Regions from separate parts of the Mediterraneibacter butyricigenes genome, predicted to be linked through region 2. Evidence: predicted binding sites of a transcription regulator. Region 2 holds the regulator's gene; each other region holds the start of a gene.
The links. The regulator Rex, encoded in region 2, represses fermentation and respiration genes when NADH is low (regulators of the CRP and FNR family bind a similar motif). The targets are predictions, from matches to a motif close to ATTGTTAANTANTTAACAAT.
Positions count from the first base shown of each region.

Region 1: rsxC (electron transport complex subunit RsxC) is a predicted target of Rex. The motif match lies at 2,759-2,778, and genes of this name have one in related genera.
Region 3: KGMB01110_RS00265 (butyryl-CoA:acetate CoA-transferase) is a predicted target of Rex. The motif match lies at 3,391-3,410, and genes of this name have one in related genera.
Region 4: fucO (lactaldehyde reductase) is a predicted target of Rex. The motif match lies at 2,274-2,293, and genes of this name have one in related genera.

Region 1 is NZ_BHGK01000001.1:128,406-133,006, forward strand. It holds gene KGMB01110_RS00670 (RnfABCDGE type electron transport complex subunit G) at 1-383, opposite strand, end outside; gene KGMB01110_RS00675 (RnfABCDGE type electron transport complex subunit D) at 383-1,312, opposite strand; gene rsxC (electron transport complex subunit RsxC) at 1,327-2,649, opposite strand; gene rpsA (30S ribosomal protein S1) at 2,840-3,919, opposite strand; gene ispH (4-hydroxy-3-methylbut-2-enyl diphosphate reductase) at 3,900-4,601, opposite strand, start outside.
Region 2 is NZ_BHGK01000004.1:14,142-18,742, forward strand. It holds gene alr (alanine racemase) at 1-248, opposite strand, end outside; gene KGMB01110_RS14415 (NAD(P)H-hydrate dehydratase) at 300-1,787, opposite strand; gene KGMB01110_RS14420 (redox-sensing transcriptional repressor Rex) at 1,880-2,527, opposite strand; gene KGMB01110_RS14425 (ABC-F family ATP-binding cassette domain-containing protein) at 2,700-4,601, shown strand, end outside.
Region 3 is NZ_BHGK01000001.1:49,737-54,337, reverse strand. It holds gene KGMB01110_RS00275 (electron transfer flavoprotein subunit alpha/FixB family protein) at 1-1,020, shown strand, start outside; gene KGMB01110_RS14825 (hypothetical protein) at 1,146-1,469, shown strand; gene KGMB01110_RS00270 (GNAT family N-acetyltransferase) at 1,540-1,749, shown strand; gene KGMB01110_RS00265 (butyryl-CoA:acetate CoA-transferase) at 2,018-3,358, opposite strand; gene lexA (transcriptional repressor LexA) at 3,475-4,092, opposite strand; gene KGMB01110_RS00255 (LysM peptidoglycan-binding domain-containing protein) at 4,356-4,601, shown strand, end outside.
Region 4 is NZ_BHGK01000001.1:742,626-747,226, forward strand. It holds gene cysK (cysteine synthase A) at 1-233, opposite strand, end outside; gene KGMB01110_RS03565 (RrF2 family transcriptional regulator) at 430-870, opposite strand; gene fucO (lactaldehyde reductase) at 1,092-2,237, opposite strand; gene KGMB01110_RS03575 (TetR/AcrR family transcriptional regulator C-terminal domain-containing protein) at 2,407-2,994, opposite strand; gene KGMB01110_RS03580 (MFS transporter) at 3,156-4,550, opposite strand.

The sequences.
Region 1 (4,601 bases), on a different contig from region 2:
GTCTCGCTGATGGAAAGGAATGAAATACCACTGATGGTTCCGTCTTTCTGAATTCCAACTGTGATCTGGATATCTCCGCCGTATCCGTCACCATCTGTTGCGGTCACAACGTATCCTTCTTCACCAACTGTACAAACTTCATCGATCGTTGCATTAACGCCAAGATCACTGATCACCTGATCTGCGATATCCTGATCTACATCAATCTGTTTGAATTCACTTAAATCTGCTCCCGGGAATACAGCCTGCCATGCTTCTTTTTTGGCTTTTTCCTGAGAATCAGCGATCGGTTTCTTAGTAATTTCATATACAAGTCCAAGACACAGACCTGCTACTACCGTAATAATGGTAAGGATTAAAGTATTCTTTATGATCTTTTTCATTATTTTTCTCCTCCTTTACCAAATGGTTTTGGAAGAGTTACCTTTTCAATCAACGGAACCAGAAGGTTGCTGATGATGATTGCATAGGATACTCCTTCTGCGCTTCCTCCAAACAGACGGAAAAGTCCGGTCAGAATACCGAGACATGCTCCATATACATACTGACCTTTCTTGGTGATTGGAGACGTTACATAATCGGTTGCCATGAACCATGCTCCAAGCATCAGACCACCACCACAAAGATGTGCGGTAATATACTGAGGATCAAATCCATGTCCTCCGAACAGTGTAACGAAAATCACGAAAGTAACAATATAGGTTCCCGGAATCCGAAGATCAATCACACCTGTCAGAAGCAGAATAATTGCTCCGATCATGATTGCGATCACGGATGTCTCACCGATTGTTCCGCGGATTGTTCCGATCAACATGCTCATGGTATCCACAGTCTGTCCTGCTTTCAGTTCAGCCAGTGGTGTTGCTCCGGTTACTCCGTCATAAATGAAGTAAGTCATCGGACCAGTAAAGGAAAGCAACAGGAAACATCTTGCACCCAGTGCAGGGTTCATGAAGTTCTGTCCCAGACCACCGAAAAGCTGTTTCACAACAATAATCGCAAATGCAGAACCTAAAATTCCGATCCAGAGCGGAATCATCGGCGGAAGGTTCAATGCCAGAAGAAGTCCTGTCACTGCTGCACTTCCATCTTTAATAGTAATTGGTTTATGTAACAATTTTTCAATCAAAGCTTCCCACAAAACTGCTGAGGCTGTGGTTACAATTACAACGAGTAACGCATGTACTCCAAAATTGTAAACACCAAATACCATCGCCGGTAACAGGGCAGCGAAGACGATATACATGATCTTGTCAGTCGTCATCTTATCCCTTACATGTGGTGAAGCCGAAATATTACGATTCTCTTTCACAATTTCCACCTCTCTTATTTCTTCTTCCTCAGATTCGCCATTGCAATCTTCTTCATAGAACCAATTGACTGCTTCAGCTGACGTCTTGCAGGACAAACATAACTACAAGATCCACATTCTATACATTCCAGACCTTCTAATTTCACGAAGGCTTCTTCTGCGTGATGTTCCGCATGATCTGCCAGTCTGGAAGGGATCAGGCGGATTGGACAGGCGTCCACACACCGACCACAGTTAATACATGCTGAAGTCTGCTGTTTTGAAACAATGTCCTCTTTAAATCCAAGAATAGATGAGGTTGTCTTTGTGATCGGAGTATCCAATGTAAACATAGAGAATCCCATCATCGGACCACCGGAGATGATCTTTTCCGGTTCACTGGTAAATCCTCCTGCAGCGTCTACCAGTTCCTGCTGATTTGTTCCAAAGAGTACTTTAAAGTTTGACGGCTGAGCGACTGCGTCACCGCTGACTGTTACAACACGTTCCATTGACGGAATTCCACGCAGTACAGCATTGGAAATACCAATCATTGTCTCCACGTTGTCAACGACACATCCGGCATCTGCAGGAAGCATCTTGGAATTGATCGCACGTTTGGTTGTTGCATAGATCAACTGACGCTCTCCACCCTGTGGGTATTTTGTCTGAAGTTCCATCACTTCCATACGCGGCTCATCTTTTACAGCTTCACGCAGGGCTGCAATACAGTCTTTCTTGTTGTCTTCCACGCCGAAAATACCTTTGGCATTGTCAAACAATTTCAGTACGACACGCATACCGTTTACAAGATCTTCCGTATTTTCCAGCATTCTTCTGTAATCCGCTGTAATATATGGTTCACACTCTGCACAGTTTGCGATTACATAATCAATCTTCTCCGGCTCTTTCGGGGAAAGTTTCACACGTGTCGGGAATCCTGCGCCTCCCATTCCAACGATTCCGGCTTCTCCGATTCTCTCCAGGATTTCCTCTTTTGAAAGTTCCTCTAAAGATTTTGCCGGAAGATGCTCTGCTTCCTCATATGCCCCATCATTTTCCACAACAATACAGTTCACCTTTGAACCGGTAGCATTGAAGTGTGGCTCGATTGCCTTTACTGTTCCGGACACAGATGCATAAATCGGTGCAGACACAAATCCGCCTGCCTCTGCGATCTTCTGCCCCTTCAGGACACGATCTCCAACTGCAACGACTGGATTCGCCGGTGCTCCGATATGCTGAGATAAAGGATAGACCAGATCTCCAACTGGTAACAGCTCCTTAATGGGTTGATCTTTTGCAAGGCTTTTTCCATCATTCGGATGGACTCCACCTTTAAATGTTAAAAGTCCCATTCTCATACCTTCCTTTCTTCTTTACATCTAGCTTTAGATATTATAATACAAAAAATCTCACAAAATCCAGTAATACTGCTCAATTTCTTGTATATTTACGCATACAATCTTTGTTATTTTTTACACAAAAACATTCAAAAAATAGAGGCTATGCAGCCTCTATTTTTCTCACACATAACATTTAAGACGATTATTCTTCTGTAGCTTCGTCCTGATTTTCATTTTCAAGAGCTTTCATGCTCAGGCTGATCTTCTTGTCAGCTTCGTTCAGATCAACGATCTTAGCTGTAATCACCTGTCCAACAGACAGAACATCAGACGGCTTGTCAACATGTGCTCTGGAGATCTGGGAAACATGAAGCAGAGCGTCTACTCCAGGAGCCAGTTCTACGAATGCACCAAAGTCTGTCATTCTTGCTACACGACCTTCGATCACTTTACCTACTGCAAAGTCTTCTGCTGCGTTTGCCCATGGATTTGTCTCCGGGAATTTCAGGCTGAGCGCAACCTTTGTATCGTTGATATCTTTTACAAGTACTGTCAGCTCATCACCAACTTTGAATACTTTCTTCGGATTCTCAACTCTGCCCCAGGACATCTCAGAGATATGAAGCAGACCATCCACGCCACCAAGATCGATAAATGCACCGAAATCTGTAACGTTCTTTACAGTTCCGTCGATTCTGTCATTTACCTGAAGTTTTGCAAACAGTTCTTTCTGACGTTCAGCTCTTTCAGCAACCAGAAGCTGTCTTCTGTCTCCGATCACACGGTTTCTTCTCGGATTGAACTCGCTGATTACAAATTCGATTTCCTGTCCGTCATATTTGCTCAGATCCTTCTCATAAGAATCGGAAACAAGACTTGCAGGAATAAATACTCTTGCGCCCTCTACGTCTGCGCAAAGACCACCACCAAGGATCTGAGTTACTGTTGCTTTCAGGACTTCCTTGTTCTCGAAAGCTTCTTTCAGTCTCTCGTTACCCTTTTCAGCTGCCAGACGTTTGTATGTCAATAACACCTGACCTTCTCCATCATTAACTTTCAGAACTTTAACGGTCATCGGATCTCCGACTGATACAACCGTTGTAAGATCAAGTGACTGATCATTTGAATACTCGTTCTTTGAGATGATACCATCTGATTTGTATCCGATGTTCAGGATAATCTCGTCCGGTTTTACATCGATAACGGTTCCGTCAACAACCTCCCCGTTATGTATTGTTTTAAATGAATCTTCCAACATCTGTTCAAAAGATAATTCTGACATTATTTTGAACCTCCTCAATTATATTATTGGGCGTGGATGCCCCTGCTGTAATACCTACTGTTTCCACGGACCTTAATTGATTCATATTCAAATCGTCAAGTGTCTGTATATAGTACGTATCCGCACATGCCCCTCGGCATATTTCAAATAGTTTTTGGGTGTTCGAACTGTGTTTATCGCCGATCACGATCATCGCATCCACCGCCTCTGCAATGGATTTTGCTTCGGTCTGGCGTTCTTTCGTCGCACCACAGATTGTATTTAAAACACTAATATCATAACTCTTTTTTTCTATAATTTCAACTAATTCTTTAAATTTATTGTAATTAAATGTCGTCTGTGCCACGACACACACCGAAGCGTTGTCCTCCACCTCAAATGTGCATGCTTCTTCTTCCGTTTTCAGGACCGTCACCGGGCCATTCACCCAGCCTTTGATCCCTATCACCTCCGGGTGATCTTCACTTCCTATGATCACAATGTGTTTTCCTTCCCGGCTTTCCTTCTCCACAATGTTATGGATCTTTTTTACAAAAGGACAGGTCGCATCCACGATTTCCAGACCTTTGGCTTCCATCTTGTCATAGATTCTTTTTTCCACACCATGAGAACGGATGATCACCGTTCCCTCCGAAATTCCGTCTAGAGCATCTTCCGTCCTCAGAACCTGCACGCCTTTTTT
Region 2 (4,601 bases):
AGTGCCGGTTTACGGATCCCGTTCTTGGCAAGCTCCAGCGCCTCATCCAGTGTGGCGACTGCGTATCCCCAGACATAATTCAGCTTTTCCAGTACACCGGCCACCTCTACTGCACCGTGACCATATCCATCCGTTTTGATGACTCCGATCATTTTTGTATCAGAAGGAATATTCTGATGCATCTGTTCCATATTATATGCAATATGATCCAGATTAATTTCCGCATAAACCCTTTCGTGAAGTTTCATGCTGTTAGACCTCCTTTTGGTTTCAAGTTCTTTCTTTATTTTCAACGTCTTTTATTGCCAGCGTTCACAATATTCTATCTCATGGATCAGGTCTCTGGCAAGTACTCCGTAAGATCCTTTTTCTTTTTTTGCCTGATCTCCTGCCATTCCATGTAAAAACACGCCGGTAATCGCCGCATCATACGCAGATATTCTCTGTGCCAGAAGACCTGTAATGACACCGGTTAATACATCCCCGGATCCGCCTTTTGCCATCGCCTGATTTCCGGTTGTGTTCAGATAAGGATGCTCGTCCTGTTTCATTACCAGTGTCCGTGCATCTTTTAGCACACAGGTTACCGAATATTCTTCCACGAATTTCTTCAGGATTTCAAAGCGTCCTGTCTGAATCTCAGCAACAGGTTTTCCGCCAAGAAGCCTGCTCATTTCTTTCATATGAGGCGTAAGAACCGTCGCTTGCTTTCGTGTCTTCAGTAACTCCAGTCGATTCTGTTCTGCCAGAAGATTCAGTCCGTCCGCATCGATGACACAGGGAACCTCTGCCTGTGTCAGCACGGTTTCCAGAATCTCTGCCGCTTTCTTTCCTTTTGAAAGTCCCGGTCCGATTCCGATCACATCTGCCCATTCTGTCACGGACGATACAGACTCTTTTTCATAGGTAGTTATAATTGCTTCCGGTAACAGTTGCTGCAAGACCTGACGGTTGCTCTCCGGTGTATAGATCTTAACCAGACCTGCTCCGATTCCGTAAGCTGCCGCCGCACTGAAAAATGCAGCCCCGGACATTCCCTCGCTTCCGGCAATCAAAAGGACTTTTCCGTAAGTTCCTTTGTGTGAATTCATGAGGCGTCTGGGCAGAACGGATTTCAGATCTTTTCTGTCACAGGTTCTCACCACTTCTTTTTGTTTTGTGAAATAAGTTTCATCGATCCCAATCGGAACCGCAAATACCTCTCCGGCATATTCTTTTCCGGGAAACAGAACAGTTCCCAGTTTTTCACACTGCATGGAAACTGTATAATCTGCACGAAATCCAATCCCCAGAATCTGTCCGTTCTCCGCCGAAACACCGGATGGAATGTCCATTGCCAGCTTGATACCTTTCAACTGATTCATGGTTTCCAGGATCGTAGCGTAACGTCCGGAAATTTCTCTGGAAAGTCCGACTCCAAAAATAGCATCCACCACCAGCGTATAGTCTTTCTCCGGGATTTCAGAAAAGATCTCGCCACCCAGTGTCTTAAAAATCTCCATCTGCGTGGTGCACTCTTCACTTCTGGAAGCTTCCTTCCCCACAAAAGTCACGGTCGGATGGACTCCCTTTTCCAGAAAAAGTCTGGCCAATGCAAATCCGTCTCCTCCATTATTACCGGATCCGCATACAATCAGAACATTCCCTGTATCTATCTGTCTTGCTGCTATAACATGGAGACACTGCAATGCAGCCCGTTCCATCAGAACCAGAGAAGGAATCCCGATTCCGTCTATGGTATGACGATCTGCTTCTCCCATCTTTTTTCCTGTCGGAAGATAACGCATAATTAGCCCTCCTTTATCCATTCCGGAAAAAAGGGTGATACAGAAAGCCTTACGCCCCTGCAACACCCTTCATTTCATGTTCCATCATTTCGTCAGTTCTTTTCATGTTCTCCGTTGTAACGGCTGATATTATAAGACAATTTCATCAGACTCTCCGACAGATGAACATTTTCAACAATGACATCCTCCGGGAGATTCAGATCAATGTGTGCAAAATTCCAGATCGCACGCACACCGTTGTTCACCAGTGTGTTGGCAACTTCCAGTGCTTTCGTCTTCGGAATTGTAAGCACAGCAATTTCAATCTGATTTTTCTTCAGGAAATCTTCCAGTTCGTCCATCAGACGAACCTGAACACCTCGGATTGCCACACCCTGAAGTCTCGGGTTCACATCAAACAATCCTTTCAGGATAAATCCTCTGTCTCCGAAAGCTGCATAATTAGCCAGCGCCTGTCCCAGATTACCAGTTCCGATAATAATCATATTATGAATCTGATCCAGTCCGAGGATCTTACCGATCTCATTGTAAAGATATTTTACATTATATCCGTAACCCTGCTGACCGAAACCACCAAAATTATTCAAATCCTGACGGATCTGAGATGCAGTTACTTTCATTCTTTTACTGAGCTCATTTGATGAAATGCGCTCCACTCCGTCAGCCATCAGTTCACCAAGATATCTGTGATACCTCGGAAGTCTGCCGATGACTGCCTGGGAAATCTCTCTCTCTTCCACTTTTATCACCTCTAACCAATATGTATTTATTATATAGAAAGCATCTTTTAAAGTCAAACATCTTTTCGAGCAATTCTTGTATTTTCCCGAATTTCCGTTATAATGAGATAGAATCATATGATGATATTTCTGCATCATCAGCTATGTTTAAGAAAAAGAATGGAGAAAATACATGATACTGGCATGTCAGAATATAAAAAAATCTTTTGGGGAAGACGTGATCGTTTCTTCCGGATCATTTCATATAGAAGACAGAGAGAAAGCCGCACTGGTCGGACCAAACGGCGCCGGCAAATCCACGATTCTTAAGATGATCGTCGGGGAACTCCCTTCCGACGGCGGAGATATCCTGCTTGCAAAGGGAAAGACTCTTGGATACCTGGCCCAACATCAGGAAATGAATACCGGAGCCACCATCTACGAAGAGGTTCGTTCTGCAAAAGAACCGATCTTCGCAATGGAGCGAAAGATCCGCCAACTCGAAACCGATATGAAACACCTGACTGGCGAAGAACTTTCCGGTACTCTGGAACAGTACAACCGACTGGTGTCTCAGTTTGAACTTGAAAATGGATACGCCTGTGAAAGTGAGATCATCGGGGTTTTAAAAGGTCTCGGCTTTGAAGAATCCGAATTTGGCAAACATGTCAACACCCTGTCCGGCGGTCAGAAAACCCGCGTATCTCTCGGAAAACTTCTGCTCACAAAACCAGATATTATTCTGTTGGATGAGCCTACTAACCACCTGGATTTAAATTCTATCGCATGGCTGGAGACTTATCTGTTAAATTATCCCGGAGCCGTTCTGATCGTCTCCCACGACCGTTTTTTCCTGAACCGGATCGTAACCAAGGTCATCGATCTGGATTACGGAGAGCTTCGGATGTATATGGGAAATTATAAAGCTTATTCCGAAAAAAAACAGCAGATCCGGGATGCAAAAATAAAAGAATATCTGAACCAGCAACAGATCATCAAACACCAGGAACAGGTCATTGAGAAATTAAAATCTTTCAACCGCGAGAAATCCATCAAGCGTGCGGAAAGCCGTGAAAAAATGCTGGAAAAGATGGAGCGGATTGAAAAACCACTGGAAGATTCCGATGGCATGCATTTTTCACTGGAGCCCTCCGTTGTCAGCGGAAATGATGTGCTGAAAGTCGAACATTTAAGCAAACGATTTGACGATCAGGTACTTTTTACCGATGTATCCTTTGAAATTTCCCGCGGAGAACATGTGGCCGTCATCGGCGACAACGGAACCGGAAAAACCACGCTTTTAAAAATTATCAATCAGGTGACCGATGCAAACGAAGGCAGTTTTGTTCTGGGTTCCAACGTGGACATTGGTTATTATGATCAGGAGCACCATGTTCTTCATCCGGACAAAACGATTTTTGAAGAAATCTCCGATGATTATCCGAATCTGAACAATACTAAGATCCGCAATACACTGGCAGCATTTCAGTTTACAGGAGATGACGTCTATAAACTGATCCGTGAATTAAGCGGTGGCGAACGTGGTCGGGTTTCTCTTGCAAAATTAATGCTTTCCAAATCCAATTTCCTGATTCTGGATGAGCCTACCAACCATTTGGATATCCAGTCCAAGGAAATTCTGGAAGAAGCCCTGAATCAATATACCGGAACGGTTCTGTATGTATCACATGACCGTTATTTCATCAATCAGACTGCCCATCGAATCCTGGAGCTGACCAATCAGACCTTTGTAAATTACATTGGAAATTATGATTACTATCTGGAGAAAAAAGAGACGATGACCGCAAATCTTCTCTCTTCTTCCGCAGGATCCGGTGCTGTTTCAAAAGAAACAACTGTTTCCGAAAAAGAAGATTCTGCTTCAAAATTGTCCTGGCAGGAACAGAAAGAGCAACAGGCGTTAGAGCGCAAGCGGAAAAATCAGTTAGAAAAGACGGAAGCCCGCATCAGCGAACTGGAAACACGGGATCAGGAGATCGACGAGAGCATGCTTCTCGAAGAAGTATACAGCAATTCCGTAAAATGCCAGGAACTCTCGAAAGAAAAAGCTGCGATTGCTGAAGAACTGGAAGAA
Region 3 (4,601 bases), on a different contig from region 2:
TACGTCTATGCACAGCAGGTAGATGGTACCTTAAGCGGAATCGCATTTGAACTGCTTGGAAAGGCAAAAGATCTTGCAAGTGATCTGAAAACAGATGTTACAGCTGTTCTGATCGGATCTGATGTAAAAGGACTGGCAGACGAACTGGCAGCATATGGCGCTGACAAAGTTATCGTTGTAGATGATCCAGAACTGAAGGATTACAGAACTGAGCCATACACACATGCACTGGCATCTGTAATTAATGAATACAAACCGGAAATTATGCTGGTTGGTGCAACAGCAATCGGTCGTGACCTTGGACCTAGAGTGTCTGCACGAGTTGCAACAGGTCTGACTGCTGACTGTACTCAGCTTGAAATTGGTGACTTCCCTCTGAACCCAATGCCAGGAAAAGAGCAGAAGCACAATCAGTTGCTGATGACTCGTCCGGCTTTCGGTGGTAACACAATCGCAACAATTGCTTGCCCGGACAACCGTCCGCAGATGGCAACTGTTCGTCCTGGTGTTATGCAGAAGATCGACAAGATCGATGGAGCTAAGGCAGAAGTGATCGAGTACAATCCAGGATTTACACCGGATAACAAGTACGTTGAGATCATTGATATTGTAAAATCTGTATCCGAGACAGTTGATATCATGGACGCTAAGATCCTTGTATCTGGTGGACGTGGTGTTGGAAGCCCGGAGAACTTCAAACTTCTGGAAGATCTTGCAGAAGCAATCGGCGGAGAAGTAAGCTGCTCACGTGCAGTTGTAGATAATGGCTGGAAGCCGAAAGATCTTCAGGTTGGACAGACTGGTAAGACTGTTCGTCCTCAGGTATACTTTGCAATCGGTATTTCCGGAGCAATCCAGCATGTAGCTGGTATGGAAGAGTCTGATCTGATCATTGCGATCAACAAAGATGAGACAGCACCGATCTTCGAAGTTGCTGATTACGGTATCGTAGGAGACCTGAATAAGATCCTTCCTCAGCTGACAGAACAGATTAAAGCTGCAGTCGCTGCTAAGAAATAATTTGTTAGTTTTCTCTATAAGAAAAGAGGCCATACACTTTTGTGTATTGGCTTCTTTTCTATTAAACAAAAATAGCCGGAATTTTGCAAGTTTTTCTGCTGAAAGTTGATCTGCATACCTTTTGATTGAAGAGTTCACAAAATAGAATTATACTATGTGTATATGAAATAAATAAATCAAAATATTGGAAACGTGCTTATTATGCAGCAGTAAATCATCGATTATCTATAATATATGAAGCAGTAGATTTTTACATAGCAGAAGATTATACATTTCAACCGTGGCTCTCCATTATGGGGCACATTCCTCATAATATGACAGAACAGGAATTAGGCGATCTGCTGTTACCTTATGTAGAGAATGAAAATAACAAAGTTAACATTCTTACCTATCATGAGGATTTTATTATTGGATTAGTGCAAAAAAACTTCAGGGGTAGACAAAAGTGAAATAAGATTAGCGACGATAAAAGATCTCCCCTATATCGAAAAAACATATATCCGTTCAGGTCATAAACAATTGTTAAGCAGAATAAATCAAAAACAGATGTGGGTACTTGATGATGGAAAAGAAATTAAGGCATATGCCGGAATTCATAAGGATGGATCTTTAGGGGTTGAGTATGTTGCTCCGGATTTAAGAAGGCAAAATATTGCCAGCAGAATGCAATTATTTATTGCTGATCAGATGATGAAAAATAATATGATTCCATATGATTTCAAAAGATAATGAAATTGCGAAAAAATTACAGACAAAACATGGATCTACTTTTGCAAAAAAACTTTTCTATTTTTACGCTAAGGGAAAATATGAATTGGAATAACAACAAAAAAGGAGCATTGAATCTTTTTGATTCTTCTGCAAAAGGAATGCATAATGTAGATCAAAAACAGGAGCTTGCATGAATCTTAAGATTCCATGCAAGCTCCTGTAACGTAATCCAAATACACTCAGAGTAATATTATATTCGGAAACCCTTTAAGAGTCATCTATTACTCTATTTATTACTTCTTCTCCAGATATGCATCTTCTCAGCTTCTTTGATCAGTTCATCGCGGAAATCCGGATGAGCAACTGAGATGATCGCTTCTGCTTTCTGCCAGGTAGAAAGACCTTTTAAGTTAACCTTACCATATTCTGTAACAAGATAATGAATGTTCGCACGTGTATCTGTTACTACAGAACCTGGATTCAGGGTTGGCAGAATACGGGATTTCAACTGACCGTCTTTTGTCTTAAAAGTAGAAGAGCAGCAGATAAAGCTCTTACCACCATTTGAAAGATAAGCACCGAGTACGAAGTCTAACTGTCCGCCTGCACCACTGATATGTTTGATTCCTGCTGTTTCAGCATTAACCTGTCCGAAGAGGTCAAGGTCTACCGCATTATTAATGGAAATGAAATTGTCGATGGCACTGATGCTGCGAATATCATTGGTATAGTCAACCGGTGCACTCATCAGTTCCGGATTATCATCCATATAGTCATACATTTTCTTAGTTCCTGCACCGAATGCATATGTCTGTCTGAAACGATCAATCTGTTTCTTAGAACCGTTGATCTTTCCGGCTTTTGCGATATCTACGAATGCATCTACATACATTTCTGTATGAACACCAAGATCTTTCAGATCGGATTCTGCAATCAGAGATCCAACAGCATTAGGCATACCACCGATACCAAGCTGGAGACATGCACCGTTAGGGATCTCGTCTACAATCAGTTTAGCAACCGTTTTATCTACATCAGTTGCCGGTCCGCCTGCACCGAGTTCACCAATCGGCGGATTCTCACCTTCTACGATATATGTAACATCTGAAATATGGATTCCACATTCTGTACCACCAAGGCAACGAGGCATATTTTCATTTACTTCAACAATAATAACCTCTGCACGTTCGCACATTGCACCCAAGTGTGATGCGCTTGGACCAAAGTTGAAATATCCGTGTGCATCCATAGGTGCTACCTGGAACATTGCCACACGGCTTGGTGTTGCAGAATCACGATAATAACGCGGCAATTCAGAGTAGCGGATAGGAGCGTAGTAAGCGCATCCTCTGTTGATCAGATGACGCTCTACACCGGACATATGCCAGGAATTCCAGGTGAAGTGTTCACCGGCGTCCTCACGTTCAAAAATAGCAGGAAGTTTAAAAAGAATACCTCCTCGTACATTCACATCTGTTAATTCATCTGTCCGTTTTGCAAGAGCCTTGTCCAGACTTTCAGCAGTATTTGTACACCAGCCGTAGTCAACCCAGTCTCCGGAACGAACTGTCTTAACAGCTTCATCAGCTGTTACAAGCTTTTGCTTGTATTCCTGTGTGAAATCCATGTTGTAGTACCTCCCTTAAATATAAAAATAATATAGTTAATTATTTAACAACTTTTCCTTTCTAATATTAGCACTAATAGAGGAAGATTACAATAGAAACCCAGAGAAAATCGTGATTATTTGAAGAATCTCATAACGCCGATTACTTTACCGAGGATCGTGACATCTTTCAAAATAATAGGATCCATAAAATCGTTTTCCGGCTGAAGACGGATGACACCTTCTTCACGATAAAAGGTTTTGACAGTAGCTCCATCCTCAATCAGAGCGACGACCATATCTCCGTTAGAAGCAGTACGTTCTTCCTGTACAAGGACATAATCCCCACTTAAAATTCCTGCATTTATCATACTTTCACCTTTTACTTCGAGAATATAGGTCTGTTTATTCGGAAGCATAGATGCAGGAAGAGGAAAATACTCCTCAATGTTTTGTTGGGCAAGTATAGGCTCACCGGCAGCAACCCTTCCGATTACAGGGACATTAACCATCTCACGTCTGGTAAGATTAAAAGTATCATCCAGAATCTCGATCGCACGTGGCTTCGTCGGATCACGGTGAATATATCCGTTCTTTTCCAGAGTCTCGAGATGTGAGTGGACAGAAGAAGTTGACTTCAAATGAACTGCATCACATATTTCCCGAACGGCAGGCGGAAATCCCCGTGTCAGAATCTGCGACTTGATATATTCAAGAATTTCCTGTTGCTTTGGCGTAATCTTACCGTTACTCATAATCTTGTTTCCTTCCTCATTATTCAATCATAAATGTTTCTTTTATTTTATCATAGGGCATTATAAAAAGCAAACATTTGTTTACGAAAATATGTTCGATTTTCTATTGACAAACATACGTTCTGAAGATATAATACTCATATAAGCAAGAACGCACGTTCGTATTCGAGGTAAACTACAAGAGTATAAAATGAATCTGATTTTAAATGAAGATCTTATTTCATTCATTTCGTTTCATTAAGTTGATGGGGAGGTATTATATTATGAAACAGACATATCGTAATGAGAGAAGAGCAGCCGGAAGATTTCACAGAAGATTTTTTGTAACCTTGTTTATTTCTGCGGTTATGATTTGTATGATCGGATATTTCAATAAATCACAGGTGTCCGCTTATGAGCCAACGGACGATCAGACGATCTGTTATAAGAGTATTTTAATCGAACCGGGTGATTCTTTATGGAGTATCGCCAAGACATATATGCCTGAGGAATGTGACTCCATCAATACA
Region 4 (4,601 bases), on a different contig from region 2:
GTATTTCCTGAGGTTGGTTCGATGATCACAGATCCTTCTTTCAGGATTCCTTTTTCTTCTGCATCTTCGATCATCGCTTTTGCAACACGATCTTTTACGCTTCCAGCCGGATTGAAGTATTCAAGCTTTACCAGAACTTTTGCTTTCAGTCCAAGTTCTTTCTCGATATTTACCACTTCTACCAACGGAGTGTTTCCAATCAATCCAAGTGTTCCCTGATATACCTTAGCCATCTTTTATTCCTCCTTATTCCTACCGAATAGATATGTTTTCTATGAATTGATTGTATTATATTCCTATAAAACATATTTGTCAACTATATTTTATAGGTTTTTTCATTTTTTCTTTTTTACTTTTTTTCCTGCTCGGCTGTTCCTGAACCTTTTGCCGCTTTTCAGATTATGCCGGCTTTCCGGCAGAACCATTGATTCACTTATCCTTTTCCCAACGATTTTGAGACTGTGACTGCTCCAGAAGATCTGCCACCGTTACTCCATCCACATATTCCCGGATTACATTCCAAAGCCCTTCCCAGAACGGAAGCGTCGTACACTGAGACGCTCTCTCGCACTGATTTGGCTCATCATCCAGACAGGCGATAGGAGCGATACTCCCTTCCGTTGTCCGAAGCACATCCCCCACGGTGTACTCTTTCGGATCCTTTGCCAGTCTGTATCCACCGTTGTTTCCCCGATAACTGCGGACATATCCTGCTCTTGTCAGAAGCGGCATGATCTGTTCCAGATATTTCAGCGTAATCCCCTGTCTCTGCGAAATATCTTTCAGTCTGATATACTCACTTTCATCGGCATGTGCTGCCAGATCTACCATGACACGCAATGCGTATCTTCCTTTTGTTGATATCTTCATATTCTTTCACCTCTTAACGAACTATACTTAATTTATCATATTTCAGAAGCAGAAACAATAAGAAAACCTACCTGAAAGGTATGTTTTTAGGAGAACTTCCTTTTTCATACCTTCCCGGCAGGTTTTCTGCATTTCGATATTCCTGTTCACTGTCCGCAACGTCAGAAGTCATCTTGCATCAAATGCATGTTTTTCTTCCTTACACAGACATTGGAAACCAATTACATAATTTTCCGGAACAGAGCTTTCAGATCTTCTACACTGGCATCTTTCGGATTTCCAGGTGCGCAGGCATCTGCATATGCAGACTCAGCAAGGAACTGAAGATCTTCTTCTTTGATTGCTTCCAGTTTTGTCGGAATTCCAACATCTACAGACAGTTTACGTACTGCATCGACTGCTGCTTTTCTGTATTCCTCTACCGACATCTGGTCTACTCCTTCTACTCCCATTGCTCTTGCAATCTCTTTGTACTTTTCTCCGGTGCATTCAGCATTATACTCCATTACGATCGGAAGCATCATTGCGCAGGCAACACCATGTGGGGTATCATAAACTGCTCCAAGTGTATGTGCCATAGAATGTGCGATTCCAAGTCCTACATTTGAAAATCCCATTCCGGCGATATACTGGCCAAGTGCCATACCTTCCCGTCCTTCTTTTTCGTTGGCAACTGCACTTCTCAAAGACTTGGAAATCAGCTCGATTGCCTTAATATGGAACATATCGGTCATTTCCCATGCTGCTTTTGTGGTATATCCTTCGATTGCATGTGTCAGAGCGTCCATTCCGGTAGAAGCAGTCAGTCCCTTTGGCATGGATGACATCATCTCCGGATCCACTACTGCGATCACCGGCATATCATGCGGGTCTACGCATACGAATTTTCTCTTCTTTTCTACATCTGTAACAACGTAGTTAATGGTAACTTCTGCTGCCGTTCCTGCTGTAGTCGGTACTGCAATGATCGGAACAGACGGATTCTTGGTTGCTGCAGTTCCTTCCAGGCTTCTTACATCTGCAAATTCCGGATTTGCAATGATGATACCGATTGCCTTGGAAGTATCCATGGAAGATCCTCCACCGATTGCTACGATATAATCTGCACCTGCTGCCTTGAATGCCTCGACTCCATGCTGTACATTTTCGATGGTCGGATTTGGCTTGATATCAGAATACAGCTCATATTCCAGTCCTGCATCTTCCAATACCTTTGTCACTTTGCTGGTCACATTGAACTTGATCAGGTCCGGATCGGAACAAACCAATGCTTTCTTCAGTCCTCTTACCTTTACTTCTGCCGCAATCTCCTGAATTGCTCCTGCTCCGTGAAATGATGTCTGATTCAGATTAATTCTGTTTGCCATAACTTTCAACTCTCCTTTTTTATGTACGTCCTTTTGTTTGACTATATTATAACAATCTCTTTCTATAAAAAGAAAGTGACAAAGCAGGTCTTTTGTAACATTTGCATGTTACACTTTTCCTGTTTTGTCACTTTACATTCATTTTCAACAAAGCTTCTTGTCTTTCTTTTCACAAAAGTTCCAATTTTCGGAACAACTCTTCTAATTTTGCCGGCATTGCTGTCACCAGATTTTGTGCCATCTCCTCCGGTGTCTCCTTCATCGGGCCAAGCACCCACTGTGTCGTCATATAAACAGATCCCTGACAATACATTTCCAATAGAAAACGTATCTCCTTTGACAAAGGCTTTTGGGTTTTTTGGCAGATCTGGTTTTCATAGAATCCCAAAATCAACTGAAAATCATGATCTTTCAGGCAATTCTGGGTATCATTCCGGAACGCAGCCTTAAAAAAGAGTTTTTCTTCTTCTATATAATGGAACTTGTTCACCAGACCTTCATAGGCCGTCTTTCCCTCTCCCATATGCTGAAAAGATTCCAGCAAAATCCGGTCAAAATACCAGTTAATCAGGTCGTATTTATCCTGAAAATGGCGATAGAAGGTCTGTCTGGTGGTCTGACACTCTGCCACGATTTCCTTGACCGTGATCTTTTCTACAGGCATCTTCCTCATACAAACCTTCATCGCATCTGCAAGACGGTACTTCATTGCGTCTTGTTTCTTTTCCTGTTTTGTCTCTTCTTTCCACGCTTCCATTTCCATAGAATTCGCCCTCTTTGCATGATTTTGTGCTTCTGCATCTATTTTATCAATTTGTGCCGGGAATCTCAATTCTATTGCGTGGAATTTCTGTTTCTTTTTATTTCTGTTCTGCTTTTTTTGCGGATTTTTCTCCAGCCTATTTCTGCATTTTCTGCTTATGCATTTTCCTGATTCTGTGCTGCCAGCTCTTCCAGAATGATTCCATGCTGTTTCCGATTCAGTTTATAGCACAGAAGAAGAACAATTGCAACGGCTGCCAGGATAACAGGCATCAGGTTCATACAGATGTTGATCATGCGAAGAGAACTTTCACTCTGCTCTACATTCGGAACATATCCGGCTGCATTTACCAGAATTCCAAGAAGGAACGGTCCGACTGCACCACCTAATTTGTTCATGAAACTGGTGCTTGCATAGACAAATCCATCGGTACGGATTCCACTCTTCCACTGTCCATATTCTACGGTATCCGGGACCATTCCATAGATCAGTCCTGTAACCAGTCCGTTTGCTGCATTGCTGACACAGAGCAGAACCATCATCACGGTAGAACTCATTGTCTTCGGGCTTGCAAAGAACACGATCAGGTTTGAAACAACCATCACTGCATATCCAAAGATACAGGTATAGTTCTTCTCTTTAAAGATCTTTAACAGGTAGAATCCGAAGAATGCTGCCAGTCCGGACAGGATTCCTGCCAGTCCGAAGTATATACTTGCCAGTCCCGGATTGTTCCAGGTATAAGTAAAGTAATATGTTGCAACCGTGCTTCGACCATAGTTCAGGAATCCATAGGCAAAGAAGCTTACCAGGATGATCAGAAGCGGCGGGTTCTTTGCGATTACACGGATCAGTTTGCTGAATTTGATCTTCTGGCTTGCCGGCGGATATACTACTTCTTTGGTTCCCTTACAGCAGATGATTGCAAATGGAATTGCAAAGATACAGATTGCGAACACTGCCTTCACATAACCTCCGGCCATATCTCCGCTTGCTCCACCGAATTTTGCTACCAGCGGAAGAACCAGACTGCTTGCCAGTGCGGATGCAAAGGAAGAAACCAGAATACGGTTACTTGCAAATTTGGATCTTTCATTTGCATATGGGGTTACACAGGAGTTCAGTGCTCCGTACGGGATATCCCACATGGTTGCAAATACAACTGCCAGTACATAAAGAACACAGGCATAGGTCGTTCTCGCCGGTGTGCTCCAGGTCGGATGCGCCCAGAAAAGTAAGGTTACGGTCGGAACCAGTAAAATTGCTCCCGTCATCATCCATGGCCGATAACGTCCCCAACGGGATTTGGTATTATCCGCCAGAAGTCCGATCAGCGGATCGTTGATTGCGTCAAACGCACGAACTGCCAGGAACAGAGTTGATACGGCAACCATCGGCACCATTGCCACGTCTGTCAGGAAGTACATCAGATAAGAACTGACGATGACCCAGCACAGGTTCATCGGAGCTCCTCCTAATGCGAAAGCTACCTGCCGTTTAATCGACTCAGAGCCATGGTAATAGGTTTGTTCCTTTTGATTATTTTCCATAAAATAGATTCTCCTTCCACATTTTGCGGATGACAGCATTTGCGGATAATC